DNA from 4 places in the Actinoplanes sp. URMC 104 genome. Region 1 is predicted to be linked to each of the others. Evidence: riboswitches for the same ligand, from Rfam matches in the RefSeq annotation. Region 1 holds a riboswitch; each other region holds the start of a gene.
What was found. Region 1 has a riboswitch for cyclic di-AMP ahead of ACSNN8_RS22635 (NlpC/P60 family protein). Riboswitches for the same ligand answer to the same signal wherever they lie in the genome.

Region 1 (5,417 bases):
TGACGGACGATCCGCTCGGCCTCGGCGTAGCGCCCGACCTCAGCCAGCCGCTGCGCCCGCCAGTACGCCCCGCCCGGCGGCGGCCCGGGCGGTGGCCCAGGCGGTGGCCCAGGCGGTGGCCCAGGCGGTGGCGTCACCGGGATTTGCGCTTCTTCAGGTAGGCGGCCAGGTCGTCGTATTCGCCGGACTCGTTGGCGAACATCGCCACGTTGCGGGCCGTGGCGAACCAGCCGTCGGTGGAAGGGCGGATTTCGCGGGCGGCGGCCAGCATGTCCTGCTGGTTGATCATGCGGATCTCGCCGGTGGTGATCGAGTCGCGCATGGCGAACTCGGCGGCGGTCTCGCAGACGTGTGCGAGGTCGGCGCCCGAATAGTTCTCGGTCGCGTCGGCGATCCGGGCCAGATCGATGCCGGCGACCGGGCGGTCGCGCAGGTGGTACTGCAGGATCGCGGCGCGGGCGGGCTTGTCGGGGGGCAGCACGAGAAGGGTGCGGTCGAGGCGGCCGGGGCGGCGCAGGGCGGCGTCGATGTCCCAGGGGGCGTTGGTGGCGGCGAGCACGAAGACGCCGTCGTTGTTGCCGTCGACGCCGTCGAGCTCGGTGAGCAACTGGTTGACGACCGTACGCATGGAGGACGAGTTCAGCTGGCTGCGCTTGTGGCCGAGCGCGTCGATCTCGTCGAGGAACAGCACGCAGGGGGCGTGGCCGCGGGCCGACTCGAACAGGTCGTGCAGGTTGCGCTCGGAGCTCCCGACCCACATGTTGAGCACGTCGGTGATCGACAGCGAGATGAACGCGGCGCCCATCTCGCCGGCGACGGCGCGCGCCAGGAACGTCTTGCCGCAGCCGGGCGGCCCGTAGAGCAGCAGCCCGCCGCGCAGGCTCTTGCCGAACAGCGAGCGCAGCTTGGGGTTCTTCAGCGGGCCCAGGAACGAGATCTCGAGCCGCTTCTTGACCTCCTGCATGCCGCCCACGTCGGCCAGCGTGATCGTCGACTTCTCAACGTCGAAGGTGCGGTCCTCGTGGCCCCGCACGGGCTCGCGTTCGTGCGAGAACCGCGGCGGCACGACGTCGCCGAACTCCTGCTCCATCGCATCCCAGTCAACGCCGCCCGGGGAGGAGGGGGGAATCGGGGAGGAGGGCGGCGGGGCGGAAGGGGAAGGGGGCGGCGGCGAGGAAGGAGATGGCGTGGGCGAAGGCGGCGGCGAGGAAGGGGGCAGCGGGGAGGAGGGCGGCGAGGAAGGGGATGGGGAGGCGGAAGGCGGGGGGAACGGCGGGACGGAAGAGGGAGGCGGCGCGGAGAAAGGACCGGCAGCGGGAGGCAGCGCGGAAGGAGGACCGGCGGCCGGAGGGGTGGCGAGGGCGGAGGACATCAGCTTCTGGGCGGTCCCGTTGGCGGGCTCGCGGGCGAGCACCTGAGCGGCGTGGCCGATCGCCTCTGCGCCGCGGCCCGCGGCGAGCAGCAGCTCGGCCAGGTGCAGGCGCAAGGGGAGGTCGTCGGGGCGGGCCTCGACGGCCGCGGTGAGGCTGTCGATCAGCGGCGAGTCGCTCATGACAGGGCATTATGCCCGCGCCCGGTAGGAGGACCGAAGGCCGCCGGGAAGAGCAGAGGCCGCCGACAAGAACGAGGGCCGCCGGGAGAGCTGGAGGCTGCCGGGAAGCACGAAGGCCGCCGGAGCGTACGCCTCGGCGGCCTTCGGGGGTGGAGCGGCGGATCGTCAGCCCGGTCGTCGGTAGCCGGCGATCGGGTTGCCGTCGATCTTGGCCATCCGTACGTGGTCGCCGGTGTGCGGCGCGTGCACCACCATGCCGCCGCCGATGTAGATGGCGACGTGGTGCAGGCTTCCGGGGAAGTAGAACACCAGGTCACCGGGCTGCAACTCGTCGGCTGACACCGGCCTGCCCTGGTTCCACTGGTCCTTCGTGTAGTGGTCCAGGTGCACGCCGACGCTGCCCCACGCCTCCTGGGTGAGACCGGAGCAGTCGTACGAGCTGGGGCCGGCCGCACCGAAGACGTAAGGCTTGCCGATCAGGTCGCACGCCTTCTGCGCCGCCCGGCCGCCCTTGTCGTTGGTGTAGTCGACGGGGCACGGGCCGAGCCGCAGCGGGCCGTCGTCGGCGTTCACCGAGCCGTACGCCTGGATGCGCAGCTTCTGCAGCGACGTGATCTTGGTCTCGATCGCCTTCTTGCGCTTCGCCAGGTCGACGTCGCGCGCGGCGATCGACTTGGTGACCACGTCGAGGTCGGCCTTGGTCGCCGCGAGCTTGTCGCGCAGCGCGGCCACGTCGGCGATCTGTTCCTGCTGGCCGCGGGCGAGCTGGTCGAGGTACATCAGCTTGTCGGTCAGCCCGGTCGGCGTGCCGCTGATGACCATGGCGTTGAGCGCGTTGGGCGCGCCCTGCTTGTACGCGTCGACGGCGAGCCCGCGTACCTGCTGCATCGCGACGTCCACCTGCACCTGGAGCGGTGTCAGCTGGGCGGCGAGCTTCTTCTGCTGGGCGCGGTTCTTGAGCAGCTTGCCGTGCACGTCGTTGTACTGCTCGATGACCGGTTCGAGCTGGTTCCACTGCTTGTCGATCTGCTCCTCGACGGACGAGGGCGAGGGTGTTGCCTGCGCGACGGCGGGTCCGGAGAAGATGATCCCGACCGCGGCTGCGGCGCAGACGAGGCTGCGCACTACTGCGGCGCGACGCACGTGGGTGGGTTGTCCTTTCTTCCCTCGTGCCGCCGACCGGGTTAGCTGACGGGTTCGGACGGGAAGCGCGCCCGGCCGCGGGCATACCGCGGCTTCACCCCAACTGCTCGGGTCCCCGGCTCGCCGTTGCCGGCGATTGGGCGGTGATCCGCCAGATCGACCGGGTGGACGATGGGGGCTGGGCGGACCGGACAACACCGTACTCCCCATCTAGAGCCGAACTGAAGGCGCTCCGGAGGGAAAACTGTATGCGCTCTTACATATACGCATAGTCACTAGAGCGGCCAGGCTTCGAGCGCGCGGTCGAGCCAGGGCAGCACCAGGATCACGGTGGGTAACACCAACAGGCCGACCGCGGCGGCCCCCGCGGCGACGGTGAGAGCGACGGACGGATGGTGCGACGCGGCCAGCCGTTCGAGCCGCCGGTGGCGCGCCTCACCGGTGCCGCCGGGTGCCACGTCCTCCGCGAGGGGCACCGCGTCGGTCAGCCGCTCCAGCGCGGCCCGCAGCGGCTCCGCCCCGACCCGGCGCCGGGCGGCGTCGTCGGCGACCATCTCGAGCAGCAGGTTGACGGCGTCGAGCGGCAGCCGGCTGCGCAGCGGCCGCGGCACCGCGCGGTAGAACGCGGTGAACGACTCCATCACCACGTCGTGCCGCTGTCGCAGGTGGGTCTGCTCGTGCGCGAGCACCGCGTCGATCTGCTCGCGGTCGAGCACCTCGAGCACGCCGTTGCTGAGCACCACCCGCGGCCGGCGGCCGGGCACGCAGTAGGCCAGCGGCAGCGCCCCGTCGAGCACCCGCAGGTTTCCCGGGCCCAGCTCGCGGTGCTGCTCCGCGCGGTCGAGCAGGTCGACCAGCATGCGGTGCCGGGCCCGGCGGGCCCGCGACCGGCGGGTGACCCCGATCAGCGAGACCAGCAGCCGCAGGATGATCAGCGCGGCGACCGCGAGCGCGCCGATGAGCGCGGCCTCGGCGACCGGCTTGCCCGACCCGGCGGCGCGGGTGACCTCCTCGGGCGCGGCGAGCACGACGCCGAGGGCGGCCAGCACGGCGGTCAGCGTGATCGACTGCCAGAGCACGACAGCGGCGGCCGGGGCCCGGTCGGGCCAGCGCGCGTTCGCCAGGACGCCCGGCACGACCAGCGAGAGGGTCAGGCCGAGCGCGCCCAGCAGGAGCGCGGTCATCCGTGGCGTCTGGCGGCTTCGATGGCGGCCTTGAGGGCCTCCGGCGGGAGCTGCCCGACGAAGTACGCGAGGGCGGCGTCCTGGTTGTCGCTGGCGGTCAGCGCGTCGAGCATGACCGAGGCGGTCATCTCCTCGCGGGTCTGCGCCGGGGCGTACCGGTAGGCGCGGTCCGCCTTCTGCTGCGTGACCACGCCCTTCTTCGCCAAGCGGTCGAGCACGGTCATCACCGTCGTGTAGGCCAGATCGCGCTGACGGCTCAGGCGCTCGTGCACCTGCCGCACGGTGAGCGGCTCACCGGCGTCCCACAACTGCGTCATGACCTCGCGTTCCAGGTCCCCGAGAGCCATGTGACCGAGCATACCGCCTCTACTGCGCCGCGTCGTACTACGAGGCGTAGTATCTACTACGAGACGTCGTAGAGGGGGCTCCCATGGACGTTCTGGACCTGACCCGGCTGCAGTTCGCGGTCGTGACGATCTACCACTACTTCTTCGTGCCGCTGTCGATCAGCCTGGCCGCGACCGCCGCCGGCCTGCAGCTCGCGTGGCTGCGCACCAGGCGCGAGCACTTCCTGCACCTGACGAAGTTCGTCGGCAAGCTGCTGATCGTCACGTTCGCGGTCGGCGTGGTCACCGGACTCGTCCAGGAGTTCCAGTTCGGGCTCGGCTGGAGCGCCTTCGCGAACTTCTACGGCGACGTCTTCGGGCCCACGCTGGCGATCGAGGGCATGCTGGCGTTCTTTCTCGAGGCGACGTTCCTGGCGCTCTGGTACTTCGGCTGGGACCGGCTGCCCCGCGCGATCCACACCGCGTGCATCGTGATCGTCGCCGTGGGCACGCTGCTGTCGGCGTTCATCATCCTGGCGGCCAACTCCTTCATGCAGAACCCCGTCGCGTACGCCCTGGACCCGGACACCGGCCGGGCCCGGCTCACCTCGTTCGCCGACCTGCTGCTCAACAAGGTCAACCTGGCGGCGTTCCCGCACACCATCGCGGGCGCGGTCATGGTGGGCGGCGCGCTGCTGCTGGCGCTCGGCGTCTGGCGGCTCGCGGCCGACCCGGCGTACCGCGTCCTGGCCCGTCTCGGCGCCTGGCTCACGCTGGCCGGCGGCGCGGCGACGGCGCTCACCGGCGACCACCTCGGCAAGGTCATCACCCAGGTGCAGCCGATGAAGATGGCCGCGGCCGAGGCGCTCTACCACTCCACGACCGGCGCGCCGTTCGCGGTCTTCGCCACCGGGGCGCCGCTGCCCGAATTCGCGCTCGAGATCCCGTGGCTGCTGTCGATCCTCGCCAAGGGCGACCCGAACGCGACCGTGCAGGGCATCGACGACCTCCAGGCGCAGTACGCGGCGCAGTTCGGCCCCGGCTCGTACGTGCCAATGATCCCGGTCGCGTTCTGGACGTTCCGCCTCATGATCGGCGCAGGCATGCTGGCGGCCGCGGTCGCCGCGTTCTACCTCTGGCGTACGCGCAAGGGCCGTTCCGCACCCCGCCTGCTGATGCGGTGGCTGCCGCTCATCCCGCTGCTCCCCGCGG
Region 2 (5,417 bases), on a different contig from region 1:
AACCGCTCGAGCACCGCCTCCGCGTGCCCGCCGAGCCCGAGCGTGAAGTCCACGTGGACCGCGCCCGGCAGCCGGAGCGCCGGGGCGAGCAGCTCGAGGCAGCGCTCGAGCAGCACCGGCACGTGCGTGCCGCGCAGCTCCCCCATGTCGACCCCCATCGCCCCACCTCGACTGTCACGCGCGTCCGTCCCGGCACCGACCTGCCGGATCGTCGGTCACACTGCCGCGTCCCTACGTTTCCGCGGCTCGCCGGACGCCCGTCCGTACCGCCAGATCCCCATCCGCTCGTGCCCGTTGCCATCGGGCGCGCCCTGGGCCGGACACGCGCCTGGCGCCGGGGAAGAGGCGCCAGGAGCGGGAGCGGCTGGAGATCTCGCAGTACGGAGGCGGGGACGTCCGGGCCGTTCGCGGGCCCAGTCGAGTGCCACGCCTCACAGTCCGCCGGGCAGCACCCCCTCTTCGATGTCGGCGAACTCGTCCTCGCTGGCCGCGAGGTAGTCCTCCCAGGACCGCTTGTCCCAGATCTCGACGCGGGTGCTCGCGCCGATCACGACGAGCTCACGGTCGAGCGCCGCGTACTCCCGAAGGTGCACCGGGATGGTCACCCGCCCCTGCTTGTCCGGGATCTCGTCGTGCGCGCTGGCGAAGAAGACCCGGCTGTAGGCCCGGGCCGCCTTGTTCGTGACCGGCGCCTCGCGCAGCTGGCCGGCGATGCGCTGGAACTCCGGCATCGGGAACACGTACAAGCAGCGTTCCTGCCCCTTGGTGATCACGACACCTCCCGCCAGCTCATCACGGAACTTCGCCGGAAGGATCAGCCGCCCCTTGTCGTCGAGGCGCGGGGTGTGCGTGCCGAGGAACATCGGCCCTCACCCCCTGCCCTTGGCGGTTCGCGGTCCGCCTGTCAACTCGGGCCGGCAGGTCCCTCAGGTCAGTTCGACTCTCGGCCCTGCCACTGCGCTCCACTCTACTCCACTTCCCTCCACCCGCAAGCCGATTGGACGGGTTCGCGAACCCGCTTCACAGAAGAAACCGCAGCTCAACGACGTGGATGGGAAGTGGAGGGGAAGAGCATGATCAACCCCGTCCGGTTTCCGACATCCTGCCGTCCCCCTCGGAGAGAACCGGCACGAACACGCCCAAACCTCCCACCGACGGATGGTGTCAACCCCCGCGCGGGAGGAAAGTGGAGGGCCGCGTGGAGGGTTGTGGAGGATCACGGAGACGCTCGTGGAGGATCACGGGGACCGCTCGTCGAGGATCACGGAGACCGCTCGTCGAGGATCACGAGAAGCGTGAGCCGGGGCGCGGCTCGACCCTGCAAGCAGAGCCGGCCTCAGCACGGCCGGCGTTACGGGGTCCCGCCCCGGAAGCGAGCGGGCCGCTCGAAGGCGCCGGCGCGCTCGCGGACGGTGCGACCGTCCGCGGGAGACGACAGTGGGGCGCGACCGAACCGGTCGCGCCCCACTGAGTCGGTGATGCAAGCCGCCGTCAGGCCAGGCGACGCACCACGTAGTTCGAGCCGATCATCTTGCGCTTCGAGACCCGCGCACCGGTGTGCGGGGAGTCGTACATGTAGCCGCTGCCGGCGTAGATGCCGGCGTGGTACCCGTACGAGCCGTTGCGGAAGATGATGAGGTCGCCGACCTGCTTGTTGGACTTGGCGACCGACTTGCCGTAGTTCTGCTGCGAGTTGGCCTTGTGCGGCAGCTTCTTGCCGACGGCCTTGCGGTAGACCCACAGCGTGTAACCCGAGCAGTCGAAGCGGGACGGGCCGGCCGCGCCGAACTTGTAGAGCGACCCGACGTGCTTCTTGGCCTCGTTGATGATCTTCGCCCGGGCGGGCGACGACTTCGGCTTGACGACGACGTTGAACTGGCCGCCGCCGTTCGCCTTGTAGGTCGGCGTGCCCACGTAGTAGGCGCGCATCCGGCCGCTGGCGTGCGGCTCACCGGTCAGCGTGACGCTGCCCGACTTGCCGAGGCTCTTGGCCGTGAAGTTGACCCACTTGCCCTTGCGGAGCGCCTGGAGACGGACCGTCCCCGAGGTGACCACCTTGCCGTTGGTGGGGTTGATGAACTTGGCGGTCAGCTTGACCTTGCCGCCATAGGTCACCGTCCGCGTCGAGATCGACGAGCGGACCGAGGGCTTGATCTTGGCGCTGGCCGCAGCCTTGGCGACAGGAGCGGCGCTGGCGGCCGAGGGGGCCAGCAGCTGGCCTGCGCAGAGGCACAGACCCAGAGACAGTGCGATCACACCGGTGCCGGCCGTGCGGCGACCCCGGCTCGAACTGTGTTCGTGCACGGTAGAGATATCCCTCCGGCACGCCTGCGAGGTTAGCTGTCGGGTTCGGGCGGGAAGGTTGCCCGGCCACGCAAGCGCGGCTTCACCCCGAGGTTGCTCCGTGGTTCGCCACCGGAGCGGGTGGCGCGGAGCGGACCAGTAGTGGGTCCCCCGTCCCTGCCCCCGTATGCCTTTGTGGTTGGTGCGTGGTGCTCGGGTGGTCGCGTTGACCGGCCCGGGGCAGGGCTCGGCGTGAACCGGGTCTTCGCGAGTCGGCGAGCGGGTGCCGCCGGCCAGACCTTGCTACCTCAAATTTCGAAGCCGCGGGAGATCCGATTCGACTACTCAGCGTGTTTGGCATGAAGGACACTGTCCGATTTGCTACCGACCGGCGAGAAATGCCATGACGACAAGTAGTAGGAGAACTACAAATCGTAGAAGGTTACGCGTGAATCAGAACACATTATTGGCAGGAACCGAACGAGTGACCGAGGTCCCACATTCACTCTCCCGCAGTTTAAACCTCTTTCACCGGCCAAAATGTGCTCCGCCGAATCGTTGATCTCAATGCCCTTCCGTACGCGGCCGGACGGGCCGCCGGAACCGGGCTTGCGGCAACTCGACGTAACCTCCCGTTCCGGTACCCTCGTCTCCCGTGACGGACGGGAAGATGCCCCTGCGCGCCAAGGTCGCGACCTCAGTGTCCAAGACCGCGGCCGCGCTCTCGAGGGCCGCGGGACGCGGCGACGGCTCGGTCATCGGCGGGTGGATCGGCCTGAAGATCGACCCCGACCTGCTGGGCCACCTGGCGGCCGGCCGCGCGATCGCGCTGGTCTCCGGCACCAACGGCAAGACCACCACCACCCGGCTGGCGGCCGCCGCGCTCGGCGTGCTCGGCCCGGTGGCCACCAACTCCTTCGGCGCCAACATGCCCACCGGGCACACCTCGGCGCTGGCCAAGGCGGGCGCCACCCCGTTCGCGGTGCTCGAGGTCGACGAGCACTACCTGGCCCGGGTCATCGACGAGACCAGCCCCCGGGTGGTCGCGCTGCTCAACCTCTCGCGCGACCAGCTCGACCGGGCCAAGGAGGTCGCGATGATGGCGCAGATGTGGCGCACCGCGCTCGCCGGGCACCCCGACGTGGCCGTGGTCGCCAACGCCGACGACCCGATGGTGGTGTGGGCGGCCCGCGGCTCGCAGCACGTCACGTGGTTCAGCGCCGGGCAGCGCTGGACCGACGACTCATGGGTCTGCCCCGAGAGCGGCGACCCGATCGAGCGCGCCAACGGCGACTGGTGGTGCACCGGCTGCCCGCTGCGCCGGCCGCAGGCCCAGTGGCGCGTCGAGGAGGACGGCGTGGTCGACCCGCGCGGCGACTGGCACCTGGTGAAGCTGCAACTGCCCGGCACGGTCAACCTCGGCAACGCGGCGACCGCGCTGGCCGTGGCCGCCGCGTTCGGCGTACGCCCGATCGAGGCCCTTCCCCGGCTCGCGACGGTCGCCTCGGTGGCCGGCCGCTACGCCCAGGTCGACCGCGACGGGCGCAACATCCGCCTGCTGCTCGCGAAGAACCCGGCGAGCTGGCTCGAGGCGTTCGACATGGCCGAGCAGGCCCCGACGCTGCTCTCCATCAACGCCCGCGACCCCGACGGCTTCGACACCTCGTGGCTCTACGACGTCGACTTCTCGCCCCTGGGTGACCGGCCGGTGCTGATCACCGGCGACCGGGCGTACGACCTGGCCGTGCGCCTCGAGGTGAATGGAATCGCCTTCCGGCACGTGTTGAGTTTCGACGAGGCGGTCAGCACCGTGCCCATGGGCCGCCTCGAAGTGATCGCCAACTACACGGCGTTCCAGGACATCCGAGCGGAGTTGGACCGTGTCAACTGAAGCTTTGCGGATCGTCTGGATCTACCCTGACCTGCTCTCCACGTACGGCGACCGCGGCAACCTGCTGATCCTGGCCCGCCGCGCGGCGATCCGGGGCATCCCGGTGGAGACGTACGCGGTCCGGTCCGACCAGCCGATGCCCTCCACCGCCGACATCTACCTCATCGGCGGCGGCGAGGACGGCCCGCAGGCGCTCGCCGCCCAGCGGCTGATCGCCGACGGCGGCCTGCACCGGGCGGTCAACCAGGGCGCCGCGGTGCTGGCCATCTGCGCCGGTTACCAATTGTTCGGCCACTCGTTCTTCGCCAAGGGGGCCAAGTGCCCCGGCCTGGGCCTGCTCGACCTGCACTCCGACCGCGGCGAGACCCGCGCGGTCGGCGAGATCCGCGGCGACATCGACCCGCGGCTGGGCCTGCCCCCGCTGAGCGGTTTCGAGAACCACGGCGGTCGCACGCACCTGGGCCCCGGGGTCGCCCCGCTGGCGCGGGTGACTGCCGGAATTGGCAACGACGGTCAAACGGAGGGAGCATGGCACGGCAAGATCCTGGGAACCTACTCCCACGGGCCCGCGCTCGCTCGCAACCCAGCTATAGCCGATCTGCTACTGCGATGGGCGACCGGCGCGGATAGTCTTGCCCCGGTCGACGACACGTGGACCGACCGGCTGCGTGCCGAAAGGCTCGCCGCCGCCGGCGCCTGAAATCCTGACCCGACGAGCACTGGGCGGTATTCCTGCATGACTGACACCCTGATCGCCCCGCGGGGCGCACTCCTCGCGGCGGACCCTCAGGTTCAGACTTCGCAGATGACCTGGAAGCGGCGGATCGTCCGTTTCGGCATCCTGGGCGGTGTCGTCGCCGGCGTGGCGACCGCGGCCGCCGTCCTGCCCCTGCGCGACATCGCCGACACGGTCGCCGCCCTCGGGCCCGCCGCCGCGGTGGCGATCGCCGTGGTCGGGGGTCTGCTGCTCTCGGTGCTGGTTCCCCGTACGGCCATCACGCTCGCCTGCGGCGCCCTGCTGGGCGCCGCCACCGGCGCCGCGACCGCCCTGGCCGCCGCCGTCATCGCCGCCGCAGCCACCTACTACGCCGGCCGCTGGGTCGGCCGCGGCGCCCTCGCGGCCCGCACCGGCGGCAAGCTGCAGCGCCTCGACGGCTGGCTCAACCGCCGCGGCCTGTCCGCCGTGCTGCTCGTCCGCTTCCTGCCGCTCGCGCCCTTCGGCCTGGTCGGCTACGCCTACGGC
Region 3 (5,417 bases), on a different contig from region 1:
GGAGTCGTAACGTTGTCGTCGTGGAGGAACGAACCACGGTGGCGCCTCGGCGGGGTGAGACCTACGCCGGGCGCTCTCGCCAGCAGCGGTCCAGCGAGCGGCGCGACCGGATCGTGGCGGCCGCGGTGCACCTGTTCGGCACGCGCGACTACGAGGACGTCACGGTGGCCGACGTGTGCGCCGCCGCGAAGGTGTCCAAAAGGTACTTCTACGAGCATTTCGACGATCGGGCCGATCTGCTGCTGAAGGTCAACCGCGAACAGAACGAGTGGCTGCTGAGCGGCATCGCGGCGGCCGTGCCGGAGCAGCCGGCGAACCTGGCCGAGGTGTTCGGCCCGGCGCTTCACGCGCTGGTCGGCATGCTGCGCAGCCACCCCGAGAGCGCCCGCGTGATCTACGTGAACGCGCCGCGCATGGAGACCCGCCGCCGCGGGGTGCTGCGCGAGGACGCCCAGTTCGTGGCGAAGGTGCTGCGGCGCGCGACCGGAGAGCCCAAGGACCGGCTGGCGTACGACCGGACGCTGCTCGCCCTCGTGGCGGGCCTCAGCGAAGTGATCATCCACTGGATCTCGCAGGACATGCCCGGCGACCCCGACCAGCTCGCCGAGCACCTGACCGGCATCGCCCTGGCCCTGGTCGGCAGCGCCACGTCGCTCTGACGGTCCCTACGCCGGCGCGGCCGTGATCTCCATGCCGGCGGCGCGCAGCCGGGTGACCAGCGCGTCGCCGAGGGCGGTGGCCGGGGTCAGCACACCGCCGTCCGAGGGTGGGAGCGCCTCCCGGTCGTACACCAGGGCAAGCGCCGACTCCGCGAGCATGACCGCCGTGGCCGCGTAGCCGGGATCGCCGTTCGCCCGGAAGCGGGCCGTGTAGCGCGCGCCGGTCGTCGTGGTGGTGAAGAAGTCGCACGTGAAGTGGCCGTCGCGCTGGACCCGCTCGTCCGGCCCGCTGCCCGGCTTGGGCAGCACGCGGTCGAGCACGAACCGCGTCGGCGGCAGCATCATGCCCGCGACCAGCGCGCCGAGGCCCAGCCGCACGCCGTTGGCGAGCAGCGGCGAGAGCGGGGACGCGCCGACGCTCATCAGCTCGCGGTAGCGGAAGCGGCGGCCGTACCGCCAGTCGCGCAGGGCGTTGCTGCGGCGCACCACGCGGGTGTTGTAGGAGGCCATGAAGAACGGCGCGAGGGTGCCGCGCAGGCGGGGATGGACGTCGGCGCCCCGGACGGTGGCCACGTCGCCCTGGCGGCCCAGGTCGGGTTCGGCGGCGCGGTCGGGGCTCAGCGAGTACGGCCCGGCGGCGATCCGCCGCAGCCGGCGATCGTCGCGCACCACGTCCAGCTGGGTGCGCAACGTGTCGACCGTGCCCCCGCTGACGCCGCCGCGCAGGCTGGTCACGACCATGGTGGTGTCGGTGAGCTCGCCGGCGCCGTCGGCCGCGACCCGCTGAGCGAGGACGTGGACGCCGAGGTCGGACGGAACGGAGTCGAACCCGCAGGAGTGCACGATGCGGGCGCCCGTGCGGCGTGCGATCTCGTGGTTGCCGTCGATGCTCTCGCGGGCGAACACCACCTCGCCGGTCAGGTCGACGTAGTCGGTGCCCGCCTCGGCGCACGCGCGCGCCAGCTGCTTGCCGTACCGCAGGTAGGGACCGACGGTGGTGATCACGACCCGGGCCGAGGCAGCCAGCCGGGACAGCGCCTCGCCGTCGGCGGCGTCGGCCACGACGGTCGGCCAGTCGACGCCGAGCTGCCCCCGGACGTCGGCCAGCCGCTGCCCGGAACGGCCGGCCAGGGCCACGCGCGTGCCCGCCGGCGCGTGCTCGGCGAGGTAGCGCGCGGTGATGACGCCGACGAACCCGGTGGCCCCGTAGACGACGATATCGTGCTCGCGGACGCGGTCGCTCATGGTTGTGGATTTTGCATCAGCGCCTCATAAACCGCTCGCCACAGCTAGTCTCAGACCCATTGATCCCGTACGAATCGGCCGGTGCCGGGCTCCTCGAGGCCCCGCCGGCCCTGTCCGCGAAGAGCGCGGACCCCGCGGGCGGAACGCCTAATCCTGCCGCCGCCCGGCGGGACTCACACCCACGGCATGGAGCGGGGGACCCACGTTCCTCGGCGCGCCCGCGCGCCTCGGGGTGAAGCCGCACGTACGCGGCCGGGCACCTCAGCCCGAACCCGACAGCTCACCTCGCAGGCGTGGAGGGCAACCTGTCATGGCACGAGTCTGCAATCCTGCCCGCGTCGCGCTGGTTCTGGCCGCGGCGGGCCTCACCGCACTGGCCGCACCGGTCGTCACACCGGCCGCCGCGGCGCCGTCGCCCGCCTCCGACGTCAACTGGGACGCCATCGCGCACTGCGAGTCGGGCGGCAACTGGAGCATCAACACGGGCAACGGCTACTACGGCGGCCTGCAGTTCAGCCGCAGCACCTGGCGGGCGTACGGCGGTTCGCGGTTCGCCGGCACCGCCGACCAGGCCAGCCGCGACGAACAGATCCTCGTCGCCGAGCGCGTCCGGCGCGGCCAGGGGCTGGGCGCCTGGCCCTCCTGCGGCCGGCGCGCCGGGTCGGCCAAGCAGTACCGGACCGTCAGCGCCGGCAGCTCGGCGCGCTATCACGTCGTCCGCGCCGGGGAGACGCTGGCGACTATCGCGGCGCAGACCGGGGTGGCGGGCGGCTGGCGTACGCTGCACCGCCTCAACGCCGGCGTGCTGTCCGATCCGGACCGCATCTATCCGGGGCAGCGGCTCGCGCTGTCGGGCCCGGTGCAAACCAGGTCGTCGGACTGAGGCGGATCGGCTAGCGTCTCGCGCATGACTCTGCGGGAGAGGCTGCGCACGGCACTGCCGGCGGCCATGAAGGCCGGGGACCGGGCCGCGGTCTCGGCCCTGCGGGCGACGCTCGCCGCCATCGACAACGCCGAGGCGGTGGCGCCGGCCGACGGCGGACGGGGACTCGCGATCGAGGAGGCGCCCGTCGGCGCGGGCGCGACCGAGGTGGCCCGCCGGGTGCTCACCGAGGACGACGTGGCCCGCATCGTCCGCGCCGAGGCGGACGAGCGGGAGCAGGCGGCCGCCGACTACCGGGCGCTCGGCCGTGCCGAGCACGCGCAGCGGCTGGAGGCCGAGGCGGCGACGTTGCGCGGCCACCTGGCCTAGCTCTAAAACTGCCAGAGGTTGTTAACACTTCGGGTCTCCGATCGTTGGAGACTTATGCCCCCGTCGATGGACCAGAAGCTGGACCGTCAGGCACAGCATCGCCTGGCGGTTCTGCGGCACGTTGAAGAAGTCACCGGCAACGTCGCCCGCACCTGCCGCTACTACGGCATCAGCCGGCCGACCTACTACAAATGGCTGCGCCGCTACCAGGACGAAGGCCTCACCGGCCTGCGCGATCGCTCGAGCGCCCCGCACCACTGCCCGACCGCGACGCATGCCGACATCGTCAACAAGATCGTCTACCTGCGGCAGAACTATCACTTCGGCCCGGTGAAGATCCAGATGTATCTCAAGCGATACCACGACATCACGATCACCAGCTCGGCGATCTACAACATCCTGGTCCGCCTCGGCCTCAACCGGCTGCCCGCCTCGCAGCGCTACACCAGCCGCGAGAAACGCTGGAAACGTTACGAGAAACCACTTCCCGGCAACCGGCTCCAGATCGACGTCAAGTTCATCGAGCCGATCGGCCTGCCCGCCGACCCCGCGGCCGGCACAGCGCCGGTATCAGGCCGGCTACCCAAGCAACGCCGCCGTGCCAGGTACTACCAGTTCACCGCGATCGACGACTGCACCCGGCTGCGCGTGCTGCGCATCTACCCGCGATGCGATCAGAAGACCGCCATCCAGTTCCTCGACTACGTGCTGCAACGCCTGCCGTTTCGGGTGGAGGTCATCCAGACCGACAACGGTGCCGAGTTCCAGACCCAGTTCCACTGGCACGTGCTCGACCAAGGCATCGCCCACACCTACATCAAACCCGCATCGCCGCACCTCAACGGCAAGGTCGAACGGTCCCACCGCATCGACGCCGAAGAGTTCTACCGCATGCTCGAAGGCGTCGTCATCGACGACACCGGCGTCTTCAACGACAAGCTGCGCGAATGGGAGGATTACTACAACTACCACCGCCCACACGGCGCCCTGGACGGCCAGACACCCTACGAACGACTTAAGCAAAAGAGTCAGACCCAGGTGTAAACCGACTCTGGCAGATGCACACCTAGCGGCTCACGCCCCGGGGGTCGATGTGGACCTTCGGTGCAGCCCCACGCCGGCGGCCGGCGAGCACGTCGGCGGCCTCGTCGAGGCCCACCGTCTCGCCGACCAGCGGCCGCGGGTCGACGGCGCCCGAGGCGTACGTCTCGATGGTCTCGGCCAGCCCGCCGGACGCGCTCAGCACGCCCACGACGGTGAGGTCCTTGAGGACGGCCTGGCGCGTGTCCACGAGGGACGGCTCGCCGGCGATGCCGATGCAGACGACCCGGCCGCCGGGCTCGACGCGCTCCACCGCGAACGAGGGCAGCGACGGCGCGTTGCTGGCGTCGATGATCGCGTCGAACGGCACCGCCGGCAGCTCCTCGCGGGTCCAGGCGTTCGCGAAGCCGAGCGAGCGGGCGAAGTCGAGCGACTCGGTGGTCGCGCCGAGCAGGTGCACGTCGGCGCCGCGGGCGCGGGCGAACATGGCCGCCAGCAGGCCGATCGTGCCCGGACCGGTGACCAGCACCGTCCGGCCCGGCGCGGGGTCGGCGGCGCGGACGGCGCGAAGCGCGTTGCCGCCCGGCTCAACGAGCGCGCCGAGCGTGGCGTCGACCGCGTCGGGCAGCTCGAACAGCGCCTTCGCCGGCACCGGGAGGCGCTCGGCCAGCGCGCCGGGCCAGCCGTGCCGGATGCCGATCTCGTACCGGTCGGCGCAGAGATGCTGGCCGCCGCTGGTGCACCGCGCGCAGTGGCCGCACCCGAGCATGGTGTCGCCGGTGACCCGCTTGCCCAGCCACGATGCGTCGACCCCGGCGCCGACCGAGGAAACCACGCCGCTCCACTCATGGCCGATGCGGACCGGGTACGTGGCGTCGCCGGTCGCCAGGTAGGCCATGTCACCGGTGAGGAACTCCATGTCCGTGCCGCAGACACCGGCCCGCTCGACGTCGACGACCACTTCGCCGGCGCCCGCCACCGGCGGTTCGACCTCGACGACCTCAGACCGCCCCGGCCCGGTGATCACGAATGCGCGCATGCGACCAGTCTGCCGCCTCCTCCCGCCACGTGGCCGTGATGCCGCCGACGGTGAGCCGGCGGATCATGCGCGCCATCTCCCCCGGCCCGTGCGGGAAGCCGGCCCGCACCCACCATCCGAGGATGCCGACCAGCGCGCTCGCGTGGTACTCGGCCGCCACCTCGACCGGCAGCTGCAGCTC
Region 4 (5,417 bases), on a different contig from region 1:
TGCGCGCTTCGCTGTTGCCACGCGGTCACTATACGCCAGGACGTTACGGTTGCGTTCCGCCGTTTGGTCGGATAACCTTCCGGTTACGTCGATACGAGGCCGTCCCGTCGGCCGCGACTTGGCATGCTGCTTAAGTGTTCTCGCCTAAAGAACCAGGGCCCGGTGACCCTCACGGGCCGACGAGATCGGAGCACCACCCCATGGCTCAGACGGCGGTCGCCGATTCCGACACCGGGCCATCGCTCAAGGAGCTGGCCCGGCGGCACGGCCTGACGAAGGCGGGGCGCCTGCCCAGCCTGCCGGAATACACCCGGCACCTCTGGACCTACCGGCACTTCATAGCCGCCTTCGCCAACGCCAAGGTGAGCGCGTCGCTGGGCAGCACCAAGCTGGGCGTGGTCTGGCAGCTCCTGACCCCGCTGATCAACGCCGGCGTCTACTACGTGATCTTCGGCGTGCTGATCAACACCAAGCAGGACGTCGACAACTTCATCGCGTACCTGTGCGCGGGTGTCTTCATCTTCGGATTCACCCAGTCGGTGGTGCAGGCGGGCTCCCAGTCGATCACGGCGAACATGGCGCTGATCCGGGCGCTGCACTTCCCGCGCGCCAGCCTGCCGATCGCGGTCACGCTGGTCGAGGTGCGCAACATGGTCGCCTCGATGGCCGTCCTGGTCGCGATCGTGCTGCTCACCGGCGAGCCGATCACCGTCGAGTGGCTGCTGGCCGTGCCGGCGCTGCTGCTCCAGACGATCTTCAACGCCGGACTCGCGCTGTTCGTGGCGCGGCTGATCTCCAAGGTCACCGACATCCGGCAGCTCATCCCCTACATCCTGCGCATCTGGATGTACGGGTCCGCGGTGCTCTACCCGGTCACGTTCTTCCAGGAGCGGCTGCACGGCTGGCAGCTCACGCTGGTCGAGGCCAACCCGCTGCTGATCTTCATCGAGCTGATGCGGCACGCGCTGATGGAGGACGTCGAGCTCGCGGGGTCGGCGCCGATGCTCTGGGCCGGCGCGCTGATCTGGACCGCGCTCGTCGGCTTCGGCGGTTACGTGTACTTCTGGCGCGGAGAGAAGGGCTACGGCCGTGGCTGACCAGCGGGAACCGACCGTCATCGCGGACAACGCGCACATCGTCTACCGCATCTACGGCTCGGTGGCGCCGGGCGCGAACACGCCGCTGGCCAGCTTCAAGCGCATCATCACGGGCAAGAAGAGCGCGGCCGTCCGCGAGGTGCACGCGGTCAAGGGCGTCAGCTTCGTGGCCTACAAGGGCGAGGCGATCGGCCTGATCGGCACCAACGGCTCCGGCAAGTCGACGCTGCTGCGGGCGATCGCCGGCCTGCTGCCGGTGGAGCGCGGCGGCGGCATCTACGCGGCCGGCCAGCCGTCACTCCTGGGAGTGAACGCGGCGCTGATGAACGACCTCTCCGGCGAGCGCAACGTCGAGCTGGGCTGCCTCGCGATGGGCATGTCGCCCGCCGACGTCAAGGCGCAGACGGCCGACATCATCGAGTTCTCCGGCATCAACGACCGCGGCGACTTCAGCTCGCTGCCGATGAAGACGTACTCGTCCGGCATGTCGGCGCGGCTGCGGTTCTCGATCGCCGCGGCGAAGAAGCACGACGTGCTGCTGATCGACGAGGCGCTGGCCACCGGCGACGCGAAATTCCGCAAGCGCAGCGAGCAGCGGGTGCGCGACCTGCGCAAGGAGGCCGGCACGGTGTTCCTGGTCAGCCACAGCGAGCAGTCGATCCGGGACACCTGCGAGCGCACCATCTGGCTCGAGTCCGGCGTGATCCGCGCGGACGGCCCCACCGACGACGTGATGAAGGAGTACGAGACCTACGTCAACAAGTAAGCCTCGTACCCCCTCGCGAGGTCAGCGCACTGATAAATGCACGTGGTTGGTGTGGTCGCTGGACGGGTCGCCGTTGCCGCGGGAGTACGCCTTCCAGCCGCTCGAGGGCAGCCAGATGCGTTTGAACCAGATGACGTAGAGCACGCCCAGCCGGTCCGAGTTGTTGATGAAGTAGTTGGCCAGGTTGGTCCCGTACGTCTTGTCACCACCCGACGCGACGCCGCCGAACCCCTTCTTCTCGGCGGCGAAGTCGCACGCCTGGCCCTTGGGGTGCTCGCCGCTGTTCTGCTCGCGGAAACATGCGACATAGCGGGTGAAGCCCGCCTTCTGCGCCTGCTTGAGAGCGTGCAGCGTGCGCGGGGTCAGGCAGCCGCTGGTGGTGGGGTCGTCCTCGGTGCAGCCCTCGTCCCGCAGCGAGCCGTCCGAGCTGCGCGGCGCCGGAGTGGCCTTGGCCTGCGAGCCGCCGCCGCTCGATCCGCCGCTGGACCCGCCGCTCGTGCCGCCGCCGGGCGGATCGGCGTCCTCGCCGGTGTTGGCGGCCTTGAGCGCGGCCTCGGCCTGCACCTTGCGCTTGGCCATCAGGTTGACCTGCTTGAGCTGGTTGCGCACCTCGGCGTCGATGGCCAGTTTCGCGCGCTGCTGCCCGTCGCGGGTCGCCTTGAGCGCGGCCAGCGCCGCGTTCTCCTTGACCGCGACGGTCTCGAGCGTCTGGGCGCGGTCGAGGAAGTCGCCGGAGGAGCTCGCCTGCAGCAGGGCGCTCATCGGTCCCAGCCGGCCGGTCCGGTAGGACTGCTGGATGATGTCGTCGATCGCCGCCTGTTTCGGGCCCACCTGGCCCTCGAGCTCCTTGAGCCGGGCGGCCAGCTGGGACTGCCGCGTGCGCGACCGGGCCAGCGCCTCCTTGGCCTCGACGTAGCCCCGGGAGGCCGCCTCGAGCTGCTGGATCAGGGTTCTGGGTGCGCCCTCGCCGTCGTCGCCGCTGTCGCCGGGCGCCGCGGCGGCCGGACCGGCCACCGCCAGAGTCAGCCCGGAGATGGCGACGAGGAGCGCGAGCAGTGCCGCCGAACGTCGGCGGACAGTGTTATGCCGCACAACCTTTCCTTCCGTCGGCCGCCGACCGAGTTAGCTGACGGGTTCGGGACGGAAGTGATCCCTACCGCGCGAGCGCGGATTCACCCCGGAAAAACGGTTGGTTCCCCGGCTCGCCCGCGGGCGATTAGGCGGCGGTCCCCTGGGGGTGGAGACCGCCCCCGACCATACCGACTCCATCGAATGATCGACAGTTATCGCACGCACCGCAATTCGCCCGCGACGGCACGTGACGGCAATTACGGAATGTGTCGGAGTGACTACGAAATAGCCATTCCTGAAGACTGAAGCGGCGCAAAGTCTCGGGTAAACTGGCCGCCGGTTCTGCCACGGAGGCACCGCCCCCGAGGTGCCGGCAGGCCACCGCCCAATCGCCGCGAGGCGAGCCGGGGAACCAGGTCAGTGGGGTGCATCCGCGCGAGCGGTAGGGATCGCTTCCGTCCCGAACCCGTCAGCTAACCCGGTCGGCGGTTTACCGGAAGGAACTGCATTGACCGTACGACCCCGCCGGTGGCTGACACTTGCCCTGGCGCCGCTCGTGGCCTTGTCTTTCCTGGCCGCACCCGCTTCCCCGGCGAGCGCCGAGCCGGGTGGCAGCACCTCGACGAGCCCCGACGAGTCGGGCGGATCGGTCGGCAAGAACAACGCCACCCTGGACGACGTGCTCGAGTCGTCGAACCGTCGCTTCGTCGCCGCCAAGGCCGCGGTGACGAAATCCACGGCGGCGCAGAAAAGACTGGCCGCCGAGATCAAGACCGCGGAGGCGCGGCGCCTGGCGCTGCTGCCCGAGGTCAACGCGATCGCCGGCCAGCAGTACCGCACCGGCCACCTCGGCGCCGCCGGCTTCCTGCTCGGCAGCCAGAACTCCGACGACTTCCTCGCCAAGGCGGTCTCGCTCGAAGAGATCAACGCCATGCAGGACCGCAAGCTGGCCGAGCTCAACAAGGCGATCGACGACGTCAACAAGGCCAAGGCCGCGCTCGACGCCGAGGTGCGCAAGCAGCAGACCAACCTCGTCGCGATGAAGAAGCAGAAGGACGCGGCCGACGACGCGCTCGCGCTGGTCGGCGGCGAGAGCCTCACGCACGGCCTGGTGCTGGCGAACTCGCCCAAGGCCGCCCCGGCGCCGCGCAACTCCGACGGCGGGTTCTCCCCCGAGAGCTGCAACGTCGAGGACCCGACGACCAACGGCTGCATCACCGCGCGGACGTTCCACATGTACAAAGAGGTGAAGAAGGCCGGCTTCGACCGGTTCGTGGGCTGTCACCGCGACGGCGGGCCGTTCGAGCATCCCAAGGGCCGCGCCTGCGACTGGTCGCTGCAGGACAAGGGCTTCGCGGTCGCGCACAACGAGGACATGCGCCGCTACGGCAACAACCTCATGGCGTTCCTGGTGCGCAACGCCGACCGGCTCGGCATCTACTACGTGATCTGGTACAAGCAGATCTGGTTCCCCGCCAGCGGCTGGAAGACGTACCACGGGCCGAGCGCGCACACCGACCACGTGCACGTGTCGCTGCTCTGACCGCCCCGCACACACACGAAAGGGCCCCGGGAGATCCCGGGGCCCTTTTCCGTCGTCGGACGTCAGCTCGTCGCCCGCCGCACCGGCGCGCGACCGGCCGGCTGCTGCGGCGCCGGGCCGACCGGGTGCGGCGGCGGGATCGGCACGACGACCGGCTTGACCTGGGTCACCTCGATCTCCTTGCCGTGGTGCACCAGCGTCAGCCGGGCCGAGCCGCCGCCGTTGCGCAGCGAGTAGGTGACCTCGTCGGGCGTCACGTTGACCCGCAGCCGCAGCCCGCGCCAGAGCAGCGAGAACTCCATGTTGTTGATGCGGCTGGGCAGGCGTGGCGCGAACGACAGCTGGCCGTTGAAGTCGCGCATGCCGCCGAGCCCGGCGACCAGCGAGATCCAGGTGCCGGCCAGCGACGCGATGTGCAGGCCGTCCCGCGAGTTCTGGTGCAGGTCGTGCAGGTCCATCAGCGCGGCCTCGCCCAGGTAGTCGTGGGCCAGCTCGAGGTGGCCCACCTCGGCCGCCATCACGGCCTGGACGCAGGCGGACAGCGACGAGTCGCGGACCGTGCGGGCCTCGTAGTAGGCGAAGTTGCGCGCCTTCTCCTCCGGGGTGAACGCGTCGCCCCGGACGTACATCGCCATGACCAGGTCGGCCTGCTTGACCACCTGCTTGCGGTACAGGTCGAAGTACGGGTAGTTCAGCAGCAGCGGGTACGCCTCGGGCGGGGTGTTCTCGAAGTCCCACTCCTGCAGCCGGGTGAAGCCCTCGGACTGCTGGTGAACCCCCAGTTCCCGGTCGTACGGGATGTGCACCGCGGCCGCCGCGTCCCGCCAGCTCGCCGTCTCCTCGTCGTCCACGCCCAGCTTGCGGGCGAGGTCCGGGTGCCGCTTGACCGCCTCGGCCGCGGTCAGGAGGTTCTGCTGGGCGAGCAGGTTGGTGTAGATGT

Region 2: linked by a shared signal. The riboswitch ahead of ACSNN8_RS36490 (C40 family peptidase) and the one ahead of ACSNN8_RS22635 (NlpC/P60 family protein) in region 1 are both predicted to bind cyclic di-AMP.
Region 3: linked by a shared signal. The riboswitch ahead of ACSNN8_RS16315 (transglycosylase family protein) and the one ahead of ACSNN8_RS22635 (NlpC/P60 family protein) in region 1 are both predicted to bind cyclic di-AMP.
Region 4: linked by a shared signal. The riboswitch ahead of ACSNN8_RS15225 (coiled-coil domain-containing protein) and the one ahead of ACSNN8_RS22635 (NlpC/P60 family protein) in region 1 are both predicted to bind cyclic di-AMP.

What each region holds. Positions count from the first base shown of each region.
Region 1 is NZ_JBPQTO010000007.1:207,434-212,850, forward strand. It holds gene ACSNN8_RS22625 (hypothetical protein) at 1-137, opposite strand, end outside; gene ACSNN8_RS22630 (ATP-binding protein) at 134-1,552, opposite strand; gene ACSNN8_RS22635 (NlpC/P60 family protein) at 1,718-2,695, opposite strand; cyclic di-AMP (ydaO/yuaA leader) riboswitch at 2,710-2,848, opposite strand; gene ACSNN8_RS22640 (M56 family metallopeptidase) at 2,971-3,879, opposite strand; gene ACSNN8_RS22645 (BlaI/MecI/CopY family transcriptional regulator) at 3,876-4,226, opposite strand; gene ACSNN8_RS22650 (cytochrome ubiquinol oxidase subunit I) at 4,310-5,417, shown strand, end outside.
Region 2 is NZ_JBPQTO010000011.1:2,314,944-2,320,360, forward strand. It holds gene rsmH (16S rRNA (cytosine(1402)-N(4))-methyltransferase RsmH) at 1-158, opposite strand, end outside; gene mraZ (division/cell wall cluster transcriptional repressor MraZ) at 432-863, opposite strand; gene ACSNN8_RS36490 (C40 family peptidase) at 1,492-2,256, opposite strand; cyclic di-AMP (ydaO/yuaA leader) riboswitch at 2,311-2,447, opposite strand; gene ACSNN8_RS36495 (MurT ligase domain-containing protein) at 2,954-4,174, shown strand; gene ACSNN8_RS36500 (type 1 glutamine amidotransferase) at 4,164-4,874, shown strand; gene ACSNN8_RS36505 (TVP38/TMEM64 family protein) at 4,980-5,417, shown strand, end outside.
Region 3 is NZ_JBPQTO010000004.1:538,592-544,008, reverse strand. It holds gene ACSNN8_RS16330 (hypothetical protein) at 1-10, shown strand, start outside; gene ACSNN8_RS16325 (TetR/AcrR family transcriptional regulator) at 21-659, shown strand; gene ACSNN8_RS16320 (saccharopine dehydrogenase family protein) at 666-1,904, opposite strand; cyclic di-AMP (ydaO/yuaA leader) riboswitch at 2,071-2,213, shown strand; gene ACSNN8_RS16315 (transglycosylase family protein) at 2,215-2,787, shown strand; gene ACSNN8_RS16310 (hypothetical protein) at 2,812-3,156, shown strand; gene ACSNN8_RS16305 (IS481 family transposase) at 3,223-4,200, shown strand; gene ACSNN8_RS16300 (zinc-dependent alcohol dehydrogenase) at 4,223-5,236, opposite strand; gene ACSNN8_RS16295 (TetR/AcrR family transcriptional regulator) at 5,199-5,417, opposite strand, start outside.
Region 4 is NZ_JBPQTO010000004.1:308,385-313,801, reverse strand. It holds gene ACSNN8_RS15245 (TetR/AcrR family transcriptional regulator) at 1-21, opposite strand, end outside; gene ACSNN8_RS15240 (ABC transporter permease) at 201-1,097, shown strand; gene ACSNN8_RS15235 (ABC transporter ATP-binding protein) at 1,090-1,863, shown strand; gene ACSNN8_RS15230 (coiled-coil domain-containing protein) at 1,885-2,955, opposite strand; cyclic di-AMP (ydaO/yuaA leader) riboswitch at 2,959-3,096, opposite strand; cyclic di-AMP (ydaO/yuaA leader) riboswitch at 3,307-3,439, shown strand; gene ACSNN8_RS15225 (coiled-coil domain-containing protein) at 3,443-4,477, shown strand; gene ACSNN8_RS15220 (glycoside hydrolase family 65 protein) at 4,540-5,417, opposite strand, start outside.